DNA from 4 places in the Marinomonas sp. 15G6-16 genome. Region 3 is predicted to be linked to each of the others. Evidence: predicted binding sites of a transcription regulator. Region 3 holds the regulator's gene; each other region holds the start of a gene.
What was found. The regulator sigma-54, encoded in region 3, starts transcription at its own class of promoters, with help from an activator protein. The targets are predictions, from matches to a motif close to TGGCACNNNNNTTGCTNT.
Positions count from the first base shown of each region.

Region 1: a site for sigma-54 is predicted at 2,199-2,216, ahead of glnL (nitrogen regulation protein NR(II)). Genes of this name have one in related genera too.
Region 2: a site for sigma-54 is predicted at 2,302-2,319, ahead of AC0L46_RS14410 (nitrate reductase). Genes of this name have one in related genera too.
Region 4: a site for sigma-54 is predicted at 2,574-2,591, ahead of flgB (flagellar basal body rod protein FlgB). Genes of this name have one in related genera too.

Region 1 is NZ_CM147916.1:1,370,652-1,375,111, forward strand. It holds gene thiI (tRNA uracil 4-sulfurtransferase ThiI) at 1-303, opposite strand, end outside; gene glnA (glutamate--ammonia ligase) at 632-2,038, shown strand; gene glnL (nitrogen regulation protein NR(II)) at 2,246-3,331, shown strand; gene ntrC (nitrogen regulation protein NR(I)) at 3,328-4,460, shown strand, end outside.
Region 2 is NZ_CM147916.1:3,016,409-3,020,868, reverse strand. It holds gene AC0L46_RS14410 (nitrate reductase) at 1-2,155, opposite strand, end outside; gene nirD (nitrite reductase small subunit NirD) at 2,443-2,778, opposite strand; gene nirB (nitrite reductase large subunit NirB) at 2,783-4,460, opposite strand, start outside.
Region 3 is NZ_CM147916.1:3,135,426-3,139,885, reverse strand. It holds gene lptC (LPS export ABC transporter periplasmic protein LptC) at 1-261, shown strand, start outside; gene lptA (lipopolysaccharide transport periplasmic protein LptA) at 245-754, shown strand; gene lptB (LPS export ABC transporter ATP-binding protein) at 755-1,480, shown strand; gene AC0L46_RS14855 (RNA polymerase factor sigma-54) at 1,556-3,028, shown strand; gene ptsN (PTS IIA-like nitrogen regulatory protein PtsN) at 3,046-3,495, shown strand; gene AC0L46_RS14845 (HPr family phosphocarrier protein) at 3,505-3,774, shown strand; gene mgtE (magnesium transporter) at 3,783-4,460, shown strand, end outside.
Region 4 is NZ_CM147916.1:2,420,711-2,425,170, reverse strand. It holds gene AC0L46_RS11620 (flagellar hook protein FlgE) at 1-955, opposite strand, end outside; gene AC0L46_RS11615 (flagellar hook assembly protein FlgD) at 969-1,676, opposite strand; gene flgC (flagellar basal body rod protein FlgC) at 1,687-2,136, opposite strand; gene flgB (flagellar basal body rod protein FlgB) at 2,142-2,534, opposite strand; gene AC0L46_RS11600 (CheR family methyltransferase) at 2,739-3,575, opposite strand; gene AC0L46_RS11595 (chemotaxis protein CheV) at 3,636-4,460, opposite strand, start outside.

The DNA of each region.
Region 1 (4,460 bases), 1.5 Mb from region 3:
AACGTCGCCATAAGACACAAGCGCTTCATCAACAATGCCATCTAAATCAACAAGTGGAAATTCACGTACAAACTGGAAGTGAGCAATACCGGCTATGTTAGATAAAGCTTCTGTAAATTCTTCACGTAAATCATCGCGCTCAGAAAATATTTCAATAAAATCCCAATTACCGGCAACGGTAACATCGGCATCGTATTTTTTTAGAACCAACTTAACGTTATGTCTGAGTTGCTTGATGAAGGACTTTCTTACAGGGCGACTTTTGATCGTGATTTCTGCAAAGAATTTAACAATAAATTTCATAGGAGTTGCGATATATACCGGAGGTTAGAAAGGCGCACAGTATAAAGAAAAGACAATCGATACGAAAACACTAAATTTGCACCAAAACAAAACAAATTCACAAAAAAATGAACCATAAAAGTGCAAAAGTTATATTTAGAGCGCTATTTATGTTCACTAACCAAGCGGAAATAATATTTATTGGGTCTAAATTATTGTTATAGATAGAATTATTCGATCGCACAAATTTCTGGCACAAGTTGTGCTTTCTATTCTGCAAATGGCGCTTTATATTGAAGCACTTTTAAATAGAAAGTAATTTCGCTTTAACTACGACTGGAGAACAACTATGTCAAACAAGACCCTTGCCTTGATTGCTGAGCATGACGCGAAGTGGGTTGACCTTCGCTTTACCGATTTTAAAGGTAAAGAGCAACACGTATCTATTCCAGCTATTACGGTAGACGAAGAGTTTTTTGAGACTGGTCAGATGTTTGATGGTTCATCCATCGCTGGCTGGAAAGGCATCAACGAATCCGACATGATCATGATGCCTCAGGACGATACAGCTATTATCGATCCTTTCACTGAAGAAGCGACTGTTATTGTTCGTTGTAACATTATCGAACCTTCTACTATGCAAGGTTACGATCGCGATCCTCGTTCTGTTGCTTTACGTGCAGAAGAATTCCTTAAATCTACAGGCCTTGGTGACACTGCATTCTTCGGTCCTGAGCCAGAATTCTTCGTATTTGACGATGTTAAGTGGAAAACTGACATGTCAGGTTCTTGTGTTGAAATCAACGCAGAAGAAGCTGCTTGGGCTTCAAACAAGAAATTTGAAGGCGGCAACATGGGCCACCGTCCAACTGTTAAAGGCGGTTACTTCCCAGTACCACCAGTTGACTCTCACCATGACCTTCGTGCTGCAATGTGTGGCGCAATGGAATCTATGGGCTTGGAAATCGAAGTTCATCACCATGAAGTAGCAACTGCTGGTCAAAACGAAATCGGCGCTAAATTTAACACACTAGTTAAAAAAGCAGACGAAGTTCAAATCCTTAAGTACTGTGTACACAATGTTGCTCACGCTTACGGCAAAACAGCGACATTCATGCCAAAACCAATCGTTGGCGATAACGGTTCTGGTATGCACGTTCACCAATCTTTCTGGAAAGATGGCGTTAACCAATTTGCTGGTGACCAATACGCTGGTCTATCTGAAACAGCTCTTTACTACATCGGTGGTATCATCAAGCACGCTAAAGCGTTGAACGCATTCACAAACGCTTCAACTAACTCTTACAAGCGTCTTGTTCCAGGTTTTGAAGCACCAGTTATGCTAGCTTACTCAGCTCGTAACCGTTCTGCTTCTATCCGTATTCCTTACGTTGCAAGCCCTAAAGGCAAGCGTATCGAAGCTCGTTTCCCTGATCCAACTGCTAACCCATACCTAGCTTTCGCAGCTATGTTGATGGCTGGCCTTGACGGTATCAAAAACAAGATTCACCCTGGCGATGCAGCAGACAAAGATTTGTACGATCTTCCAGCTGAAGAAGCAGCAGCTATCCCACAAGTTGCTGGCAGCCTAGAAGAAGCGCTTAAGTGCCTAAGCGAAGACCGTGAGTTCTTGACTCAAGGCGGTGTATTCTCTGACGACATGATCGATGCTTACATCGACCTTAAAGCAGGTGAAGCTCAACGCGTTGCAATGACAACAACTCCTCTTGAGTTCGAACTTTACTACAGCGTTTAATCTTTAAAACTGCTCAGTAAACACGAAAGCCTCGATTTAGATCGAGGCTTTTTTTTGCACTTAAAAAATGCACACCACATAACGCACCACAATTGTGCGTATTATTTTTTGTTTAAAACAGATACCTTATATATATAAGCCATTTCAAAGTGCCCAATGTTGGTTCGCTTTTTGCACATAGTGAATGGTCAATAAAGAGGCTTTGTTTTGTATAGTTTATTAATCGATCATCTATCTACCGCTATTATTCAAGTGAATAATAAATTAGAGATAGAATACTTAAATCCTGCTGCAGAAATGCTGCTCGCGGTTAGCCGTCGCCGAATTTATGGTAACGACTTAAGCTCTGCTTTTCGTGAAAACGAGAACAGTATCAGTGCCTTATATTCTGCTATTGAGACAGGTCATGCCTTTACGAAACGTGAAGCAGAAATTGAGCGAGTAAATTCAAAAAAGCTTTTCTGCGATTACACTGTGACGCCAATTATGGGGTCATCAAACGCAACAGAAAGCCTCATTATAGAACTCTACCCTCGCGATAGAATGAAGCGAATTTCCCAAGAAGACGAAATTATTGCGAACCACGAAAGCAGCAAAGAATTAGTTCGTGGACTTGCCCATGAAATTAAAAACCCATTAGGTGGAATTCGTGGTGCTGCACAATTAATTAGCCGTGCATTTACTGACGAAGCTTTAAATGACTACACCCAAGTCATTATTGAAGAATCCGATCGTCTACGAGACCTTGTTGATCGTTTGCTCGGCCCAAGACAAATCCCTAAAAACAAGCCATTAAATATTCACAAAGTGCTTGAGCGTGTTCGACAACTGATTTCCGTTGAAACGGACAATAAAATCAAATTGATTCGAGATTATGACCCAAGTATTCCAGATTTAATCGGCGACGAATCTCAGCTGATACAAGCGCTGTTGAACATTACTCGAAATGCCATGCAAGCATTGATGGAAGATCAAGACAGCCAGCAAAAGACAATTCGCATGGTCACTCGTACCTTGCGCCAATTTACTATCGGCTCAAAACGACATCGTCTAGTTTGCAAAATCAGCATTATCGACAATGGGCCAGGCATACCTGAATCCATTATGAAAACGTTATTTTATCCCATGGTTAGTGGCAGAGCTGACGGAACCGGACTGGGCTTATCTATCTCCCAATCGGTTGTTCATCAGCATCATGGCATCATCGAATGCAATAGCCACCCACAACACACCGAATTCAATATATTAATTCCCATTGAGACATCAGTCCAAGGCCAGGAGAAAAACACATGACACAAGATGAAACTGTATGGATTGTTGACGATGATCGCTCTATTCGCTGGGTATTGGAAAAGACTCTAGAACAAGAAGGCATCCAATGTCGTTTGTTTGACTCGGCTGAAAACCTCGTCAACATGATAGACAAAGAACAGCCAAGCGCCATCATCAGTGACATTCGCATGCCTGGCATGGACGGTTTAGAGCTTCTTGATAAGCTGCAAAATGACCACCCTTACTTGCCTGTTATTATCATGACAGCTCACTCAGACCTTGAAAGTGCCGTCGCATCTTATCAAGGTGGTGCATTTGAATATTTACCAAAACCATTTGATGTGGAAGAAGCGGTAAGCCTTGTAAAACGCGCCATGCTGCACCACAAAAATTCACGCCCTAGTACGGACGATATGCCAGAGGAAGAAGCCGTTCCTCAAGTAGACAAAGAGATCATTGGTGAAGCACCGGCTATGCAAGAGGTCTTCCGTGCTATTGGGCGACTTGCTAATTCCAATATCACCGTCTTAATCAATGGTGAATCTGGCACAGGTAAAGAGTTGGTTGCTCAAGCACTCCACACTCACAGCCCTCGTTCAGCAAACCCTTTCATCGCCTTGAACATGGCAGCCATTCCGCACGATTTAATCGAGTCCGAGTTATTTGGTCATGAAAAAGGCGCATTTACTGGCGCAAACACACAGCGTCGCGGACGCTTTGAACAAGCAAATGGCGGCACCCTGTTCCTAGATGAAATTGGTGATATGCCAGCGGAAACACAAACTCGTTTGTTACGAGTTTTGGCCGATGGGGAGTTTTATCGCGTTGGCGGTCACACACCTGTAAAAGTAGATGTGCGAATTATTGCGGCGACTCACCAAAACCTAGAAACCTTGGTGCAAAAAGGTTCGTTCCGTGAAGATTTATTCCACCGTTTAAACGTAATTCGCATTCATTTGCCTAAGCTTGCTGAACGCCGCGAAGACATTCCTAAGCTTGCCCGTCATTTCTTGAGCCGTGCCGCAGAAGAGTTATCTGTTGAGCCAAAAATACTCACTAAAGAAACAGAAAACTACCTTACTCAGCTCGATTGGCCAGGTAACGTTCGTCAATTAGAGAACACCTGTCGCTGGTTAATTGTGATGGCATC
Region 2 (4,460 bases), 120 kb from region 3:
GCGGCTCTGAAGATACAACCACACCATAAGAAACATCTTTTACAGCTTCAAGTTTAACTTGCGCATGTTTCGATTCCGGCTGCCCTGACAGAGGATCAACTACTTGAGGAATAAGGTTTGACACAACAGATGCATTGGAAAATTGTTGCGTCCAATGGATTGGCGCAAAAACATTCCCCGGAGCCACGCCTCGACTTACTTTTGCCTTCAACAAAGCTTCCCCATGCGAAGAAGTAAGGCGCACAAGCGTTTTGTCTTCAATACCAAGCGCTCTTGCATCTCTTGGATGAATTTCTACATAAGGCTGGTCAGTGTGTTTGGTTAATAAAGCCGCATCGCCTGTTCGTGTCATGGTGTGCCATTGATCACGAACACGTCCTGTATTAAGCGTGAATGGCCATTCCTGAGAAAACTGATTAACAGGCAACTGAGGCACAATAGGAACAAATTTAGCTCGATTATCTGGCGTAAAGAATCGACCATCTTCGAACATACGAGCCGTTCCTTCTGGTCGCCCTTTTGGAACAGGCCATTGCACAGGAACTAAAGCATCATATTCTTCTTTTGTCATTTGACTAAAGTGGCCAATATCAAAATCGCGTTTGCCATTATTTTCAAAAGCCGATAGCGCCGCGTGCTCAACAAAGATTTCATGAACATTTCGATAAGAAAACGCTGACTGATATCCCAAGCTTTTCGCCACTTCACAAATCGCCCACCAATCATGTTTGGCTTCACCTGGCGCCGGCAAAAGACCGCGTTGGCGTGAGATTCTTCTTTCTGAATTTGTCACTGTGCCATTTTTCTCACTCCAACCTGTTGCCGGAAATAAGACATCTGCCATCGCAGTGGTATCAGTATGCGCCTTGCAATCACTGACAATGACCAACTCACACTTTTCTAACGCTCTTCTCACTTGAGCCGTATCTGGCAAACTCACCATGGGATTAGTCGACATAATCCAAACCACTTTTACCTTACCTTCTTCCATGGCTTGAAATAAGTCGACGGCTTTTAAACCGTTTTCTGTTGCCATATTTGGTGCTTGCCAAAAACGCTGAACCAATGACTGAGCACCTGGCGTAGCGAAATCCATATGTGCAGCTAACTGATTCGCTAATCCGCCCACTTCTCGTCCGCCCATCGCATTCGGTTGACCTGTAATCGAAAACGGTCCAGCACCTTCCTTTCCAATACGCCCAGTTGCTAAATGGCAATTAATAATCGCATTACATTTATCGACACCCGATGAAGACTGGTTCACACCTTGAGAATAAAAAGTCACCGTTTTTGCCGTTCCTGTCCACCAGCTTGCCAATAAACTTAAATCTTTTTCACTTACTCCAGAGAATTCCGCCGCTGAAGCCAAAGTCGGTGTTGACTCATTCGCCTGATTTAGAGCCTCTTTAAAACCATTGGTATGACGAGAAATAAAACCTTGATCAAGCACATTCGCCTGAACAGAGTGCTGTAACAAATAAGAGAAGATCGCCGCATCGCTGCCAGGCTTAATCCCCAAGTGCAAATCTGCAATATCACAAGTGGCCGTCTCTCTTGGATCAATCACCACCACTTTCATGTTAGGGCGTTGCTTTTTAGCTTCTGCAATACGCTGGAATAAAATTGGATGCGTCCAAGCCGCATTAGAGCCCACCATGATTAACAAATCACATAACTCTAAGTCTTCATAATTACAGGGAACAGTATCAGAGCCAAAAGCACGCTTATAGCCCACAACCGCTGACGCCATACACAATCGAGAGTTGGTATCGACATTAGCCGTTCCAATGAAACCTTTGGCTAACTTATTCGCCACATAATAATCTTCTGTCAAAATCTGCCCAGAAAGGTAAAAGCCAAAAGCATCAGGGCCATGTTCCTTCACCACTTGAGCAATTTTTTCACTGACAGTCTCAACCGCTGTTTGCCAAGCAACAGACTCACCGTTCACCATAGGAGTCAACAATCTATCGTCAGATTGAATGGTTTGCGCAAGACTACTGCCTTTCACGCACAGACGACCAAAGTTAGCAGGATGATCACGATCTCCAGACACAGGCTCAACAGGGTCAGTCGCGGCATTTGGTACAGTAAAATTCACCCCGCACCCTACGCCACAATATGGACAAGTCGTTTTCTCAATTCGTGCTGTCATGATCATTCCTCAAACCCATTATCCAAAAACAAAAAAAGGCCCAACCGCTTTTCTGGAAAAGCAGTTGGGCCTCGTTGCCTTTTGTAATATCTGATTGCTTTATGTGTAAACCTTCGTCGACTTACGGTGCATCAGTTACTTTGTATAAAGCAATAACCAAGCCAATTTTGATAAAAGGCATTAAATCCATGTATTCGTTACCAATTCCCTATAAATGGACAAGTTACCTTTTACTGACACTATAAGACCTCAAAGCCTTCGCACCAAAACAATGCAACCTATGCGTATTAAGGCTCAGAAATGTACACCTCATCTCCTTCTAGTTTCGCTTTCCAGTAAGGAATTCGAACCGCGTCGTCTTCCAGACAGTCTCCAGAAGACAACACAAAGTGTTGTTTATACAAAGGACTAGCAACCGTCCAATTACCTTGGAGGTGAGCAACTAAACCGCGAGACAAAACGTTCGCCTTGCCGAATGGATCCCAATTACCGATAGCAAACACCTTATCATCAGACTCAGGAATATAAAAAAGTGCCACTTGCTGACCATCGACCATAGCCGCTACCCCAGCACCTCTAATAAGATCACCTTGTTTACAAACTAATTTCCATTGTGATGCCATCTTATTAACCCACCTTCGCAATCAATTCTAACTTTTCTTTTTCTGTCGCAGGGCGAATTTGATCACGCTCTTCAACGAAAACAACATTGTCATCAACACCATCATAGTTAACAAACTGACGGAATGTTTTCAGTGCTTCTGGATCTTCCAATGTTGTTTTCCACTCACACTGGAAGGTATCAACAACATAATTCATCGCCGCATCCAGCTCGTCACACATACCTAATTTATCTTCTATAACCACTTCTTTTAGATACTCTAGACCGCCTTCAAGACCATCCATCCAAACCGAAGTTCGCTGTAGTCGATCCGCGGTTTTTGTGTAGAACATGAGTACGCGATCAATGTATTTAATGAGTGTTTCGTCATCTAAGTCTGTAGCAAATAAGTCGCCGTGACGAGGTTTCATACCACCGTTACCACAGACATAAAGATTCCAACCGCCTTCTGTTGCAATAACACCAATGTCTTTACTTTGCGCTTCTGCACATTCACGAGTACAACCAGACACAGCAAATTTAATCTTATGAGGAGAGCGCAAACCTTTGTAACGGTTCTCTAAATCAACCGCCATGGTCATACTGTCATTCACACCATAACGACACCAAGTACTACCAACACAAGACTTAACAGTTCGTAATGACTTACCATAGGCTTGACCCGTCTCAAACCCCGCAGCGACTAACTTACCCCAGATTTCTGGCAATTGAGGTAAAGTCGCACCAAATAAATCAATACGCTGACCACCTGTAATCTTGGTGTACAACTTATATTCTTTAGCCACTTCACCAAGCACAATCAATTTTTCTGGTGTAATTTCACCGCCTGGAATACGAGGAACGATAGAATAAGTACCGTCTTTCTGCATGTTACCTAGGAAGCGGTCATTAGTGTCTTGCAGGATAATGTGTTCTTTTTTCAGAACATATTCGTTCCAAACACTGGCTAAGATAGAGCCAACTGCTGGCTTACATATTTCACAACCGTGGCCTTTGCCGTGTTTTTCTAATAACTCGTCAAAGCTTTTGATCTTGCCTATTTTGATGATGTTATATAAATCCTGACGCGTGTAGGCAAAGTGTTCACAAATATCTGTACTGACTTCAACCCCTAGCGCAAGCAGTTCATTGTCGACTACCTTTTTTAACAAAGCTGCACAGCCACCACAACCCGTTCCGGCTTTTGTCACTCCTTTCACATCACCAACAGACAAAGCACCACCACAGACAGCATCGCTGATATCTTGCTTCGATACGTTGTGACAACTACAAATTGACGCTGTCGCTGGCAAAGCATCAACACCCAATGCAGCAGGTGCGCCATCCATTGCTGGTAAAATCAAAGACTGCGCTTGTTCAGGCAGATCAATCGCATTCAAATAGTATTGCAACAAGGTATCGTAATAGCTGTTGTCACCGACTAGCACCGCGCCTAACAGTTTTTTACCGTCTTCTGAGACAACCATTTTACGATAGCTTTGGCTCAACTCATCTTGATAAACAAAAACTTTGCAGCCTTGTGAAGTGCCATGAGCATCACCCACCGATCCCACATCACAACCAAGCAGCTTCAACTTGGTACTCATATCTGCGCCAGTAAATGACAAGCCAGCATCGCCCATCAAATGGCCTGCCGCCGCTTTCGCCATGGTATAACCTGGTGCAACTAAACCAAAGATTCGG
Region 3 (4,460 bases):
ATCATTCATGATGGAAGTAATGATATTCTACTCACAGACAAGGCTGAAGCCGTTAAGACATATCTTCAATCTGAAGACATAAAACTGAGCGCAGACAGCATACATTATTTAGATAAAGATCAATCATTAACAAGCCAAGGAAGTCCGATGCTAGTCTCCACACAAGGAGAAACTTCCGCTGACAAAATTACGACCTATATCAATTCAGAAGAAGTCATCATGACAGGATCTGTAAGAGGAACATATGAAACACTTGATTAACATTAGCGCCTTGCTAACTTCTGCTTTATTAAGCCAATACACTTATGCCCTCCCAGACGACATAAACAAACCGATAGAAATTCAAGCAGACGAAGCCTCTTTTGATCAAAATACAGGGGAAGCCATTTACAAAGGCAATGTCTTCATTAAACAGGGCTCTATTGAAATACAAGCGCAATACTTAAAAGTTACCACGGATGCCACCACTAAAAAGTTCAGCAATTTAGAAGCTTTGGGGCAACCTGCTAAATTTAGCCAACAAGTTGACTGGAGTGGAAATATTGTTATCAGTAAAGGTAACGAGATACACTATTCAACACAGGAATCCAAACTTGAGATCATGGGTGATGGTTACTTGAGCAGAATGGATAACTCTATCTCTGCAGATTACATTCTCTATATGGTCGAAGATGGCACCTTTAACGCAGAGAAAAAAGATTCCGGTCGAGTCTCCATGACGCTACAACCTCAAACAGATAAGGCTGCTCAATAAATGGCCCTTCTAGAAGCTAAAAACCTAGCAAAGAGCTACAAAAAACGACAAGTAGTAAAGGATGTTTCCATCTCAGTTGAGTCTGGCCAAGCGGTTGGTTTGCTTGGTCCTAACGGCGCAGGCAAAACCACATGCTTTTATATGATAGTTGGAATGGTTGCCAATGATGCAGGCGGCATATTTATCGATGGTAAAGACATCACCAGTAACGCCATGCACACTAGAGCACAAAAAGGCATCGGTTACTTACCACAAGAAGCCTCCATTTTTAGAAAAATGTCTGTTGAAGACAATATTTTAGCGATTTTAGAAACACGCAAAGAACTCACAAAAGCCCAGAAAAAATCCAGGCTTGAAGATTTATTAGAAGAATTTCATATTACCCATATCAGAAAGAACTTAGGCATGGCCTTATCTGGTGGCGAGAGACGCCGCGTAGAAATTGCACGAGCACTAGCAATGAATCCAAAGTTCGTTCTCTTAGACGAACCCTTCGCTGGTGTTGACCCTATTTCTGTTGGCGATATCAAACTTATTATTAAACACTTACAAGAAAGCGGCATTGGCGTTCTAATCACAGATCACAATGTCAGAGAAACCTTAGACATCTGCGATAAAGCTTATATTGTGGGTAACGGATATATCATTGCTTCTGGTGATGCCAGTACAGTTATTAACAATGAACAGGTAAAAAAAGTCTATTTAGGTGACGACTTCCGCCTGTAACCCCTTATCATTACTGCAGAAAGGGAGTAGTATGCATAACTCGTTCCAATTCACTCAAATAAAAAGAGTTGCTCCATGAAGCAGTCTTTACAGTTAAAACTCGGTCAACAGCTGACCATGACACCTCAGCTACAGCAAGCGATACGTTTGTTGCAGCTTTCTACGCTGGATCTTAAACAAGAAATTCATGAATTTCTTGAGTCAAACCCTCTTCTTGAACTTGACGATGACGAACAAGGACAAGTAGAAGCACCAGCCAGCATCGAATCCAAAAGCACACCAGAAACACCTGATGTCAATACAAGTGAAGAAGCTCGTGTTGAATCAGAATGGACAGAAAGCATTCCTGAAGAGCTCTCAATAGACAGCAACTGGGATGACACCTATCAAAGCTCTGCCGCGATCAGCGACAACAATAGCTATGAAGGTGACGGCGACTTCGAAAGCCGTAATGCGCCAGCAGAAAGCATACAAGACCACTTAATCTGGCAATTAAATTTAACTCACATGTCTGATAGAGACATTGAGATTGCATACGCAATTATTGAATGCGTACAGCCAGATGGTTACCTAAGTATTACACCAGACGATATCTGCGAGTCTCTTTCTATCGAACTAGAAGAACTTGATATAGAAGAAGTCATGGCCGTCCAACATAGACTGCAGCGTTTTGATCCTATAGGTGTTTGTTCTACCGATCTACGGGACTGCCTCTTAGTTCAGTTAGAAGCGTTTCAAAACCATCCTTTATACAAAAGCACGCACAACCTGATTGACAATTATTTGCCACTTCTCGGTAGTCGTGACTTTGCGCAATTAAGCAGAAAAACAAAGCTCAAAGACGAAGCTCTCAAAGAAGTTGTTAGCCTAATACAGCAACTTAATCCTCGTCCAGGCTCTGTTATTGATGCAGACGATACGGACTATGTCATTCCAGATGTTTCTGTCAAAAAGCGCAATGGCAGTTGGCAAGTAGAGCTAAATAACGACGCTTTGCCGCCAGTCAAAATAAACGAAACTTATTCTGCTATGGCTAGCACCGCATCAACACCCGAGGACGCGAGCTATATTAAGACGTCATTACAAGAAGCCAAGTGGTTCATGAAAAGTCTACAAAGCCGAAATGAAACCCTACTGAAAGTTGCCAGCTGTATTGTAAGCCGTCAAATTGACTTCTTTGAATTAGGTGAAGAAGCCATGAAACCCATGGTACTTCATGATGTGGCAGAAGAAGTCGGCATGCACGAATCGACAATATCTAGGGTGACAACTCAAAAATACATACACACACCAAAAGGTATTTTTGAACTTAAATATTTCTTCTCTAGCCATGTCAACACAGCATCTGGCGGTGAATGCTCTTCTACAGCGATACGAGCCATGATTAAAAAGCTAGTAACAGATGAGCCAGCGAAAAAACCTTTAAGCGATAATAAACTAGCGACTATTTTGGCAGACCAAGGCATACAAGTTGCCCGTCGTACTGTCGCAAAATACCGCGAGGCGATGAACATACCGCCATCCAATGAACGCAAGCGATTGATCTAAACGGACACTATTTTACCATGCCATTAAAATCATTATTGAAAGCAGAACTTGTCTTTGCAAAACAAGAGATTGTCAGCAAAAAACGCGTTCTTGAGAACTTAGCGGAAGTCGCATCTAACAAACTGCATTGCGATAACGAAGCGGTTTATGACGCTTTGTTAGGCCGAGAAAAACTTGGTAGTACTGGTATAGGAAATGGTATAGCCATCCCTCATTGCCGTTTGGAGTCTGCTAATCATACGGCAATCGTTGTGATGTCATTACAAAATCCGATTGACTTTGATGCTATTGACAAAAGAGCGGTAGATTTGATCTTCGCCCTCATCGTTCCACCTCACGAGTGCGACTCTCATTTATCGACATTGGCGCAAATTGCAGAATTAGCACAATCGCCACAATCTTTAGATAAACTAAGAACCGCTCAAACAAACGAAGAGCTATTCAATATATTTGATTCGTTAATATAGGAAACATGCATGCAAGAAGAGTCTATTACTATCATCAACAAACTTGGCTTGCATGCTAGAGCAGCAGGAAAGCTTGTCGAAACAACTTCTCGCTTCTCCTGTGATATTACCATCGAAAAAGAAGGTCGTAACGTCGACGGAAAAAGCATTATGGCAATGATGATGCTCGCTGCAGGAAAAGGCACCGAAATTCATATTAAAACCAATGGAGATGACGAAGAAGACGCTCTAAAAGCCATAGTAGAACTGATCAATAATCGTTTTGGTGAAGATGAGTAACACTTTATATGTCAGAGAAAGCAACTCTAACTAACCATCTGCAGACAGTCACCGAATCTCTTGAATCCGGTGCCACCATGCAAATCCGTTATTTACTTAACGGTGCGCTACCTGCGCAGGACGTTGCTCGATTACTCGAATCCTCCCCGCCTAAAGAGCGAAAGCTTTTATGGGAGCTAATTAACTCAGAAAACCAAGGCGAAGTACTACAATACCTAAGTGAAGATATCGGCGCTCAATTCATGAAAAACATGGATACCGAGCGACTGATAGAGCTCTCGGAAAATTTCGAAAGCGATGACTTAGCCGATTTATTACAACACCTACCTGAAACCGTTGTAAAAGAAGTTCTTGCGTCCATGACAACGCAAGACAGAATGCGTGTTGAAGCTCTCTTAAGCTACTCGGAAGATTCTGCCGGTGGCTTAATGAATACAGACACAATAACAATACGTCCAAACATAACGATTGATATTGTATTTCGCTACCTAAGAAGACACGACATTCTCCCTGATATGACAGACAACCTGCTGGTTGTTAGCCGATCTGACCGCTTATTAGGCACACTTCCTCTCACAAAATTATTAGTGTCAGACACCAGCGATATCGTTCGGGATATCATGGAAACAGAATACACCGTCATTGAAGCTGAAACACCTGCCAGCGAAGTAGCGCAATTATTTGAA
Region 4 (4,460 bases), 710 kb from region 3:
GCTTAAGCGGATCAAATACTTCACGACCTACAGAACTTGAATCTCGAACTTCTTCAGGCGCTAATGTAGAAGCAATCGCGACGCCACCCAATGTACCTGCTACCGCCAAAGGTGTTTTGGTTCCCGCTTCAATATCGGCAGAGGTTGGCTCTGCGCCTCCGATATATAAAAGCTCAAATGGTGATTCATTATTTCCATCACCATTGTAATCCGTGCCACCTTGAGCCGAATTAAAAGTCGCAAAGGTTTCACCCATAAACGCAGCGCCAGTATCATCTAACATTGCACCATTCACTGTGGCGTGAACCTTGTAAGTGTTTGGCAACTCACTCTTAGAATAGTAATAAGTCACTATGTTTGTTCTGCCATTGGCATCAACAACACCTTGAGTCTGAGTGAAGTTATAAGTATCAGGATCAAGCGGATCAAACTCAGCTTTTATGTATGGAGGGACATCTTCATTTTTAGAGTTCAAGTTAACCTTTAAAGACATTTCTGTCGTTGGCTCTGGAGGAATACGGTCATTTGGTATTGTCATATCTTCCAAGTTACCACCAATGATCCCGTCAACGGCGTTGTAACCCTGCACATGACTGCCATCGTTCGTTACCAAGAAACCATTTTCATCTAATTTAAAGTTACCTGCTCGGGTATAAGATTGAGCAACACCAGCATCTAATACAAAAAAGCCAGCACCATCCACAGCAATATCGAGGTTATTATCAGTATAAGACAAGTTACCCGATGAAAACTCTTGAGAGACATTACTCACGCTCACACCAGAACCAATACTGTTACCACTACCAGCACCCAAAACACTTGTATTGTAAAGGTCATCAAACTCTATACGAGATTTCTTGAAACCCGTTGTGTCGGCATTGGCAATGTTATTACCTGTTACACTTAAATAATCGGCAGAAGCTTTAATGCCAGATAGTGCAGTATTGAATCCCATAATACTCTCCCAATTACCCTAAAATTTCTAATTCGTTTGTGAGTTTGATTTTGCCGTGGTTTTCCACATTCAAAACGGTTCCATCTTCGCCATTAATCGTAACGCCTTGGATACGTGTCGGTAGACGTGTTGTCATGGCTGAGATTTCGCCTTTATCATTTGTTGATGATGCTGCGAAGCGATATTCACCAGGCGGCAAAATATTTCCTTCATCATCTAACTTGTCCCATTTGTAGTCACCTGAGTTCAGCGTAGACGTACGAACAAGAACATTATTTTCATCGTATATTTTCAGTGTGGCCGTTTTAGAGTCTTCTGGAATCGTTGTCTTCAGCTGAACATCATCAGAGCCTTCAGAGATTTTTGCCGTACTTCCTTCCATCAAAATAGATCGCCCCACTAAAGTGGAAGCACTAAGTGCTTGGTTAGAAGTCAAAGACGTTGCCATAGTTTCAAGCTGATCTGATATGCCAGTTAAACGCTCCAAAGAACTAAACTGTGACATCTGAGCCACCATATCATTCGCATCTTGAGGCGAAGTTGGATCCTGCCCTTTAAGCTGCTCAATATAGAGCTTCAAAAACACATTTTGATCCGCTAAGGCGCCTGTTTCTTCTGTCGAGGCCGCGGGCTTTTCAATACCAGCTTTCGCTTTAGCCGAATCTGTCCCATATTGGGAGATCAGATTACCTAGGCCTTTAGTGTCAGATATATTTGCCATCTGTTAGCTCCTACGACTGTCCAAGTGTGAGCATTTTCTGCATCATACTTTTTGCCGAGTTCATAATTTCCACATTCGTTTGAAAAGATCGAGAAGCTGACATCATATCTGCCATCTCTTCTATTGGATTCACGTTCGGATAGAACACATACCCTTCTTCATTTGCCATTGGATGATCTGGTTCATATCTAGGCTGCAACGGCGCATCAGATTCAACGATGCCATCTACTTTTACACCCACACCAGCACCGCTGTCATCCATGCTGGCATTGCTCCAACCAAATTCACGCATACTGTCATTCATCATCTGCGAAAATACAGGTTTACGAGCGCGGTAGGTCTGATCTGCTGAACTAGCAACACTGTCTACGTTTGCCATGTTGCTGGCCACTGTGTTCAAACGTACTGTTTGAGCACTCATTGCCGATCCAGAAATTGTAAAAATATTACTTAAAGACATCGTTATTAGTTCCCAGTAAGCGCTTTTTTCATGCCACTAATTTTTCTATCCAAAAACATAAAGCTTGTATCGAACTGCAAGGAGTTTTGTGCATATTCTGCTTGCTCTCTTTGCATATCGACATTATTTCCATCCAAAGAAGGTTGATTAGCGTTTCGATACAAAAGCGCATCCGAACCTGACGAAAAACCTTCTCCTGAAATATGCTTAGAATTTGTACCCGCTAATTTCAGTTTGCTGCTAGCATCGTTAAGCATAGAATCAAAGCTGATGTCTCGCGATTTGAAGTTAGGCGTATCAGCATTGGCGATATTATTAGCAAGCACTGCCGCTCTAGCGCTTCTAAACTCTAGCGTCTTATCGTGTCCTGCAAATGCACTCGCAAAAGATATAGCCATTAAACCCTCAAACTAAAAACATCATAAACTAAACAAGATAAAGCAATTATGATGCCAAAATAAAATAACTATATAATTCAATGGGTTATGATTTTTATCTAGAGGAACGGCAAAAAGCGGCAAACAATAAACAAGGAAAACAAAGACAAAAAAGTCCGCCCTAGAAAAACTAAGGCGGGCTTTTTAATAAGGCTTTTACAAAGGCTATAAGGCTTTAGCTTTGTAAACAATACCAGGATGACACTGGACAATCTCAAAGTAGGCTGAAAGGCCGCTTAACGCTTCAGATCCGCCCAAGAACAAATATCCTCCAGGCTTTAAAGCGGCATGCATTCTTTTAAGAATATCCATCTTCAAATCACCAGTGAAATAAATCAGAACATTACGACAAAAAATAACGTCGAACTTACCCAAACCAGCGAATGAATCAATTAGATTCAAATAACGAAACTCCACTCTAGAACTCAAGTGAGGCTTTATCTTCCAAGTTTGTTCATTGATCTTGTCAAAATAACGTCTCTGAAAGTCTGCACCCAAGCCACGAGCGATCGCTAAGCTGTCATACTCACCCTGTTTTGCGTGCTGAAGTATATTGGTACAGATATCTGTCGCAATAATCTTCTCACCAGCTTTCATAACACCTGGACGAGAAGCCTTGAAGTCTTCAATTACCATACTGATAGAGTAAGGCTCTTGACCAGTAGAAGAGGCAGCAGACCAAATTCGCAAAGGAGCAGAAGACATTTCAGGCAATATCTTCTCTTTTAAAATAGTAAAAGGATGAGTATCACGAAACCAAAGTGTTTCATTGGTTGTCATTGCATTGATGACTTCTTCTTTAAGTTTGGCATTACCAAACCTTTCAAGCGCATCAACCAATTGCTCAATTTTAGTGAAGTTTTCTCGCTCTAAAATTCGCCCTAAACGGCTAGCCACCAAATATTGCTTATTATCGCTAAGGGATATGCCACATACCTTTTGAAGATATTCCCTAAACCTAATATATCCGTTAGGTGTGATTGCATTTGTACTACTGAGCATTAAAACTCCATATGTGGCAGACGCCCATTAAATAAAGCCAATCGAAAAGGAGCCTACCGACTATTCCGTTTGAACCTGTACTGTTTCTATTGCTAATCGAGCTAACTCATCCGGCTGGAATTTTGCCAAAAAGCCATCTGCCCCAACTTTCTTCACCATCGCTTCGTTGAAAACACCACTTAATGATGTATGAAGCAGGATGAATAAATCTTGTAAGCGGCTATCGTTTCGAATCGCTGTCGTTAAGGTATAACCATCCATTTCAGGCATTTCAATATCTGAAATCACCATAGAAAATACCTCGGTAATATCTTTGCCTTCAGCTACAAGGCCTTCAAGATGATCAAGCGCTTCACGACCATCATGCAAGACAGTCGTCTCAAAACCTACTTGCTCCATACAACGCTTAATCTGCTTACGAGCAACAGATGAGTCATCAACAATAAGAATATGGTGTTTTTTGGCGTTTTCTTGAACGTTATCATCCACAATACCAGCAGATATATCCTGACGAGTCGGTGCTACTTCAGAAAGAATTTGCTCAACATCGAGGATTTCAACCATCTCTTTTTCTACCTGACACACAGCTGTCAGGTAATTGTCATTAGACAAACCTTTTGGTGGTGGCTGAATATCACTCCAGTTCATGTTCACAATTCTTTCAACGCCACGTACCAAGAACCCCTGTATACGACGGTTGTATTCAGTGATGATAACAAAACATTGATCAATATTTTCAATCGGGCTTGCACCTGTCGCTAATCCCAAATCTAAAATAGGAATTGTGCCGCCACGAATATGAGCAACACCTCGAACAACAGGTGAGCTATGAGGCATAGAGGTAAGTTTAGGGCATTGAAGAATTTCCTTCACCTTAAAAACATT